Regions from separate parts of the Alteromonas sp. ABH4_452 genome, predicted to be linked through region 1. Evidence: predicted binding sites of a transcription regulator. Region 1 holds the regulator's gene; the other holds the start of a gene.
What was found. Region 1 encodes FNR, which switches genes on or off when oxygen is low (the NO sensors DNR and NnrR bind a similar motif). Its sites were predicted from a motif close to TTGATCTAGATCAA; they were not measured.
Positions count from the first base shown of each region.

Region 2: a site for FNR is predicted at 2,697-2,710, ahead of ACYX4N_RS02440 (high-potential iron-sulfur protein). Genes of this name have one in related genera too.

Region 1 is NZ_CM149973.1:2,584,379-2,588,594, forward strand. Features, by position in the region: gene ttcA (tRNA 2-thiocytidine(32) synthetase TtcA) at 1-177, opposite strand, end outside; gene uspE (universal stress protein UspE) at 407-1,330, opposite strand; gene fnr (fumarate/nitrate reduction transcriptional regulator Fnr) at 1,623-2,363, opposite strand; gene ACYX4N_RS11130 (sulfite exporter TauE/SafE family protein) at 2,409-3,068, opposite strand; gene ccoS (cbb3-type cytochrome oxidase assembly protein CcoS) at 3,055-3,285, opposite strand; gene ACYX4N_RS11140 (heavy metal translocating P-type ATPase) at 3,287-4,216, opposite strand, start outside.
Region 2 is NZ_CM149973.1:556,738-560,953, forward strand. Features, by position in the region: gene ACYX4N_RS02430 (substrate-binding periplasmic protein) at 1-356, shown strand, start outside; gene ACYX4N_RS02435 (amidase) at 525-2,147, shown strand; gene ACYX4N_RS02440 (high-potential iron-sulfur protein) at 2,255-2,548, opposite strand; gene ACYX4N_RS02445 (flavin reductase family protein) at 2,771-3,400, opposite strand; gene ACYX4N_RS02450 (zinc ribbon domain-containing protein) at 3,393-3,584, opposite strand; gene ACYX4N_RS02455 (hypothetical protein) at 3,775-4,062, shown strand; gene ACYX4N_RS02460 (exonuclease domain-containing protein) at 4,181-4,216, shown strand, end outside.

The sequences.
Region 1 (4,216 bases):
TTTACCGCCCGATAAACACACCATAACCTTGTCGTTGTTTTCAATCATACCGAAATCGCCAATGGCCTTACCCACGTTGCGACGAAGTCGTTTCTGAAGTTTGTTGAAGTTGTACTTTTGCTTACTTTGCGCGGCGTTTAACGTCGGCGCATCAGCACTGCTTGTGCCTAAACTCATAATTAACTAGCTTGGTTTGTGATAAAGGCGCCATTATACATTAAAGCGCCTTTTCGAGACTATGGCTGTGTTGTTAAATTTATCGAGAAGCGTTAAGTACTGATTTAAGCGTGTATGATTAACTCTCGGAATTAACCGCTAAATGCGCAGTTTCTTTTCAACGCCCATCGCCGATTCGCCATTAGTCGCCACCAAGTGTCTTTATATTTAAGCGCAACTAAGCAGTTAACTACACGGTTATCGGTGATTCAAATCCATCGGGCTTAATTGCTAACACATCACAATTAAGTTCATCGATAACGTGTTCGGCAGTATTGCCAATAAGCGCCGCCGAAATACCAACCCGTCCCACGGTGCCTATTACAACTAACTCGGCATCGAGTGTTTTAGCCACTTGCGGGATAACTTTTTCAGGCAAGCCTTCTTTCACCACACATTTATTTTCTGGAATACCATATTTCAGCGCGTGACTACGCATTTCTTTCATGTGATGATTTTTTACCGCATCGTGATATGTATCAGGGTCAAACTCTGGCACTTCAATGGCAATGTTAAGTGGAGTTGTAGGGTAGCTATTCACTAAATTAACGTTACCTTTCAGCAAAGAGGCATAATCGTTAGCGATTATCGTAAGCTTGTCGTTTAGTGCAGCATGCTCATCATCTTCACTGCCTACGTTTACTGCAGCTATAATTTCACCGCCTTCTGGCCAGTCGTGTTCTTTAACGAGCAGTACAGGGCGTGGGCACTTACGCATTAGATGCCAGTCTGTAGGGGTAAAGATTACTGAGGCAAGGTCGTCATGTTTTTTAGTAGCTTTTACTACTAAGTCGATTTGGTTATTAAGGGCGTAATAAATAATCGATTCATAAGCACGGTTGTTCCACTCAACTACAATATCGGTCTCTGAAAAGCCCTGTTCTTTTAGCTGGGCAGATAACCATTTGGCGTGCTCTTTTGTAACGGCATCGCGCATTGATTCACGTTCGTCGGGGCTAAGCATGGTTGTCATATCGTAAGACAAATCATATACCACCATCATAGCGGTAACCGTGGCGCCGGTTTTTGACGCAAGTTCATAGGCACGGCTTAGGGCAGGCTGGTTGTCGCGTTCCGCGTCCACCACGGCAAGAATTCGTTTACACTCAATCATAACGTCTCCTCAACTACAAAGCTTTGTATGGCTGTCGACATCGATATTGTTTCAAAACAGTTTATATAAACCATTTACATTAACTATAAACGACATTTGGAAAAACGTGGGTTGTTTTGGATCAAGGTGTAAATAATCTGTTGATATATAAAACAGGTAACATTGAATATTACGGGAGTTTTCACGCACGACGGATGGATGTCGTGTTACTCAGTGAGGGAATACAGTGAAATTTTAAAGGTTAAAACTAAAAAGCGCGCATGTAGCGCGCTCAAGATAACAGAAGAATAAATTAACCGTTACAGACTACGCTAGGGCCATTTAACGCTTCTAACTTGGTATTTAACCGATCAAAATCCAAAATAGAGATCAATTTACCGTCTACTTTGATAATGTTTTCTTTCTGAAAACGGCTTAATAGGCGACTAATGGTTTCTATCGTTAAGCCTAAGTAGTTGCCGATTTCGTTTCGGGTCATAGTTAGGTGAAATTCTCTGTGCGAGAAGCCACGCTCTTCAAAGCGCTGAGATAAGTGTGAGATGAAATACAATAAACGCTCTTCCGCCGTACGCTTGTTTAAAAGCATGATCATGTCGTGATCTTGTTTAATTTCTGCGCTCATAAAGCTCATGATCTGATGGCGTAGCTTAGGAAATTGAACCGACATTTCATCAAGGGTTTCATATGGCAGTTCACATACCATGGCGGTTTCTAGCGCTGAGGTGTAACTTTGATGCTTACTTTCGCGCAGGGCATCGAATCCAATAATATCACCAGGGAAGTGGAAGCCAGTGATTTGCTCTTCACCATCTTGATTAGTTACAAATGACTTAAAAGAACCCGTTCTTACGGCAAAAAGCGAACGAAATTTATCGCCAGTTTGAATGAGCGTATCACCTTTGTGAAGCGGCTTTTTGCGCTCAATTATATCGTCAAGAGACTCGATTTCTGTTTTGTTCAGCGCCACCGGTAAACACAAGTGACTGAAGCTACAGTTTTGACAGTGAATAGAAAATTGGCTTCCTTTGCTCATAATACATGCTCTTTTGAAGATTACCCAATAATGATACACCCATTTTTAAACGATTGCGCCATGAATAAGATAAGCCGCATAAATGGCCATTATTACGGCAATTATTTGTCTAACGTTATTGTTTTGAAAACTGCTAACAATATACTGACTGCCTGCACTTGCTGCGAGTAGCGTTGGCAAAGTACCTAAACCGAAGAAAAACATGATGGCAGCGCCCTGCAATGCATTCCCCGCCGCTAAAGACCAAGTAAGTGTTGAATACACTAATCCACAAGGCAACCAGCCCCAAATAAACCCATAAGGGATAGCACTAAAAGGGGTTTTAAAAGGTAAAAAACGCTTAGATAACGGCTGCAGCTTAGAAAATAAACCTTTGCCTGCGTTTTCTAACACCGTTAACCCTGTCCACCATTTGCCTAAATAACAGGCCAACAACAGCAACATAATACCGCTGAGTAAAGACAGGGCATAGTTGGCCAGAGGAATATAGTCTGCTGCAATTTTGCCAAGTGCGCCGGTCAGTGCGCCAGCAATGGTGTAGCTAGCTATGCGCCCCATGTTATAGGCTAGGGCGTAAGGCACTGCTGAAGCACCTTTTGGTGACACCATTCTTAGCGCTGCAACTATACCGCCGCACATGCCCACGCAGTGAACACCGCCCGCTAAGCCGATAAGAAAAGCTGAGAAGTAATTAATCCCCTCCATGCTGCCCTTGGTTTTTCTCTACTTTAGTATTCTGAAGTTGCTTGCGTTGTTCAGCGAGCTTTTTTTCTTCTGGCGGAAGGTCATCGTCAAACAGTATGCTGTAACCTTGACGGTCTAAATCTTCAAACTGATTAGTTTTAACCGCCCAGAAGAATATTACGATAGCGACGGCTACTATAATGATGGCGATTGGAATTAAAACGTAAATAATGCTCATACTATTTGCCCAGAAGTCGCGTAGAGTTTGTCACTACTATGATACTGCTTAATGACATGCCAACAACCGCCATCCACGGCGAAAGTAGGCCAGATACGGCGAAAGGTAAGATCAAAACGTTGTAACCTACCGACCAACCAATATTTTGTCTTATTTTTTGCTTCACTTGATGCGCAGTTCGGATGAGTTCTGGCACAGAAAGCAGCTGATCGCCAAGCAAAATCACGTCGGCTGCAGTTTTCGCAACATCTGTAGCATTACCTACCGCTATCGCTACATCAGCACTTGCAAGAACAGGGGCGTCATTAATACCATCGCCCATCATCATAACCTTTGAGCCAGATTGCTGCATAGCTTGAACCGCTTCATATTTCTGCTCTGGGGTAAGGCCCCCTTTAGCGGCAGATATTGGTAAAGATTTAGTAAGAGAGTCAACGTTTTGCTGTGTATCGCCGCTTAGTACAGCGAGGGTATGAGTTTTTGCCAATATATCGAGGGTTTCTTGGGTATCGTCACGCAGTGAGTCACGAACTTCAAAAGCCGCCATAACACGGCCTTTGACAGTAAGAAATACGTTAGCCGAGGGATAGCGCTCGATAAATGATTGCTGTGATTCGTGAACACTGAACGCTGCTGAGCCCATGGAGAATAGCGTGTCATTAATTTCACCGCTAATTCCGCCACCTGGCGTGACCGTGAAATTTGTCACTTTGTGTACGGTGTTGCCGCTTGACGTTTTATCACCGCTAAAGGCTTTAGCAATAGGGTGTTCAGAGCGAGATTCTAGGGCGCGGGCGATTGATAGCGCGCTTTGGCTGTCTACGCCGTCAGCATACCAGGCGTTTGATATAGTGAACTTACCTTGTGTCAGCGTACCGGTTTTGTCGAGTGCGATAGTGTCAATGCCAGTGATTTGCTCAAGAGCATCGGC
Region 2 (4,216 bases), 2.0 Mb from region 1:
TAGGTGAAGAGTTCAAGCAAGCATTAGCGCTAGAGCCAATGTATATGGAAATGGCAAGGCAAGACCGGCAGGTCGATATGCTCATGCTCGATCATGTGGACGCGATTGTTTTAGATAGAAACATTTTCAACTACTTCAAGTCTCAAAACAGCGCCTATGTTGAAGAGGAGACAGAATTCCATGAATTATTTCCTATCTCAATATATCGCGCGGCTATACCCAATCCAAAGCTGAGAGCAGAGTTTAATTCAGCCCTTCATCGCTTTATTGCAGGTGGTCGGTATCAATTACTGCTCAATGAATATCAGCTTGATAATCTGCTTCACAAGCTGCCAAAGGCGCCCACCAAACTGTAATTGCGTATTTTATCGTGTAGACAGTGAACCATTTTTGATTCAACGTATATCAAACGTAGCAATACGTTTATGTCCGTCACTTTTTACCTAACCGTAGATAAGGCACGATGGTAAAAAAGTCATCGCATAAGAACGTTTTCATAAAAACAATGCGTTAAGGAAAGCTCTATGTTGAAACAGTGGTATGTACTGGCTGTCACTTTGCTGTGCACCGCCTGTGTGTCGCAATCGCACCGTGAAAATAGTGATAATAAAAAGTGGCTAGATGAGCCAGCATATCTGCAGGTGCAGGCTATCGTTAATGGCGATACTACATCGACAGAGTTGGTCAGTGGTTATCTAGCGCGAATTGAGCAGTTAGATAAAAAGCCCAACAGCGTTTTAGCGCTAAATCCTAATGCATTAGCAGAAGCTAAATCAATCGATAAACAAATAGCCAGTGGAGCGGCATTAGGCCCGTTAGCCGGTATTCCCGTATTGCTTAAGGACAATATTGAAAGCGCAGAAATGCCCACAACAGCAGGTTCTATGGCGCTAATTAATAACGACACCGCACGAGATGCCCCCATTGTGGCGAAGCTAAAAGCAGCGGGCGCGATCATTCTAGGTAAAACAAATTTGTCTGAGTGGGTAAATTTTCGTTCTGAATCATCGATAAGCGGTTGGAGCGCAGTGGGTGGCTTAACTCGAAACCCTCACATATTATCAAGAAGTGCATGCGGTTCGTCGTCTGGCTCCGGCGCAGCGATGTCGCTTCGATTAGCGTCACTTGCCGTAGGTACTGAAACCAATGGTTCTATAATCTGTCCAGCATCTATTAACGGTGTAGTGGGCTTCAAGCCAACCGTTGGTTTACTTTCAAGAACGCACATTGTACCCATTTCATTCAGCCAAGATACGGCCGGACCCATGACAACCAACGTTCAAGACGCATGGCTGATGACAGCGGTAATGGCTGGCGAAGATGCAAGCGATAGTGCTACTGAAAATACAGCTTCCCATCGACCTGACATGCCTTCATCGGAAATGTTGGCAACAGATTTAAAAGGCAAACGCATTGGCGTTGTCAGGTATCGTCAAGGTGATAACCCTCATGTACTGGAAGTTTACGAAAGCGCGCTAAATCAGTTAAAAGCATCGGGTGCTACGCTGGTGGATATAAGTGATTTTTCACAGCCTGATTCCTTTTGGGCCGACTCTTACAATGTTTTGCTCAGCGAATTCCATCACAGCATCAACGAATATTTGTCGGGCTCGCCAGCAGAGATCCCTGTAAGAAATCTATCTGAGCTTATTGCTTTTAACAACCAAACCGAGCGAGAGCTAGCGTTATTCAATCAAGATATTTTTGAAAAGTCGCTAGACGCTGCGCCTATTGATAGCGAAGCATATCAAAGCGCCCTTCGCCTTATTCAAGATACAGCGGGCAAAAACGGTATTGACGCATTGTTAGCAAAACACAACGTAGATGTATTAGTTGCGCCTTCAAACAGCCCTTCATTTTTAATCGACGGTGTGTATGGCGATCATTCGCCAGCTGGTTTCATTGGTATAGGCTATCTAGCTGCTGTTGCGGGCTATCCACATCTCACGGTGCCGGCGGGTGAAGTGAAAGGTCTTCCAGTAGGCATTAGCTTTATCGGTGCTAAGTGGAAAGATGAAGATGTGTTAAAGATAGGCAAAGTTTTTGAAGCTAAACACGGTTTTTTCATTAAACCAGGTCTTTTACCCACACGTTTTGATGACCCCAGCTTAAAAGGCATAAAGAATGGACTAAATGAGGGCCGCTAGCTAAAAGCACGTGGTTTGAATGTGAAGTCTGTTAAGCAGTGTTGAAACTAAAAAGCCCCCGACAATTATCGGGGGCTTTTGCTATTTATGTAGCTGCGAATGATGATTTAGCCTGGCTTTTTAACCCAAGCGCTACACCAGCCATCAGCGTTAACCAGCTTGTTAGGGAAAATGTTACAAGGGCGATATTGTTCGCCATCGGCACCCTGCACGTACATGCAGTTTGCACATTTTGCACCTTCAACGGTTGAAGACGGTGTGTAGTTTAATGCTTTCGCAGTTGGGTCATCTGCGCTCAATTGTTCTTGAGCTTGCGCACGTAACGCTACACCACCTAATGTAAGACCGATAACTGTAGAGCCAGACAGTTTTAAAAAGTCACGGCGGTTTACAGATTTCATAACATTCTCCTTAAGAGATAGAAACGATAATGATTCTTTTTTATTCAGTGTCTTAAACGCAAAAACCTGCCCAAAGAGGCAGGTTTTGTGTAATGTTTAAATACTATCTCTTTTTGAAAAAAGATCGAATGAAATGTCTTATTTTCACTTGATCTAGATTAAATAAACTTCAGAGTAATAATACCCGATAGTAATTATCAGACCCTTCTATCTGCTACAAGTTCATTTTTTAGCTAGGGGGACTCCGGGTTTGGCGTAGGCAAACTGTGCAACACGCGTAGTGCTATGATAGCTATCTAATCCAGAAATACAGGCAGTGTTTGCTTTTTCTATATCGGCGTATCCGTCTTCATCAATAATGCTCTCTGGCATATGAAGCTCTTGAATTTCTCCAATAACCATTTCGGTTTCGTTAAGCAGTTTTAAATGTTGCGCCACTTTTAAGCCCATCTTGATTTCGCTTTCTTTAACAAACGGTGCACTAAATGACTCGCTAAACTGCGGCGTTAAACCCACTGCTTCAAATTCGCTCTCATCTGGAGCATAGCGAGCAGACGTTTGGTGCGCTTTGTCTACCCAATCAGTCGACACGTGATTTAGCGTGTAAAAGCCTTGTTGCTTAATATTGCTAAGGGTATCTCGTACCACAGTATGTGGGCGCATTATCATGCCTATAAGTGGCGGGTTAGCACCCACATGAACGATAGAGCTTACAATGGCTAAATTGTTGGTGTTTCCGTTTGTGGTACCCACTAACGTAGCCGACTTAAAGCCAGACAAGCTATTGACTAGATTAGCTCGGTATCGCTGTGCAAGCGCATCTATATCGCTGCGTGTAAACTGCTTAATCATTTTCTCGTTCTGCCTCAATTTGAATGTCGTCACCATGCTGATAAGTGGTCAACTCTATGGGTTGGCAGCACACCTGACAGTCGAGTACTTGGACTTGACCCACATCGTTAACCTCATCTATCTCAACGTCATTAGGCGCCATACAGTAAGGGCACGAGAAGCCCATGGAACGGGTTAAGCTCATATTTTATTGCCTTATTAATCATGAATAGTGTTTATTACGTAATGCTAAGACGAGTGGATTTTCTTTGGCAAAATACCCCATTGTTTATGAAAAAACCGGGCTGAGGCAATCGCAATAGCCATTATTAAATGAAAGGCTTAATAATTAGCCCGAATAAACAGCAGCAAGGTGAATGAATAGAGGTGATGGTGTGGCAAATAAAGTAGGAAACTGCCCGTGTTGTAATAGAGAAACGCGACTTACTTATCATCATCTTATCCCGAAAAAAATGCACCGACGCACCTATTTCAAAAAGCACTTTAGCAAAGCCGAACTGCAGGACGGTATTTATATTTGTAGGCAGTGCCATAGCGGCATACATCGCTTTTATGATGAGATGACATTGGCCAAGCACTATTTTAATTTACAACGCTTACTAGATGACGAGCAGCTTTCAACGTTCTTTCAGTGGGTGTCTAAACAGCGAGTGCGTATTTAATAAATGGCTTGGTCTAATACCGGCCAGTAGACTTTAAATACATTCGATATGGATTTAATTTGATTAACTTGGCTGTATAAATATACACTACTGGTGTTTTCATAGCCAAAGATACCTCATGCGAAAAGATTTACCGCCACGTTATTACCTCACA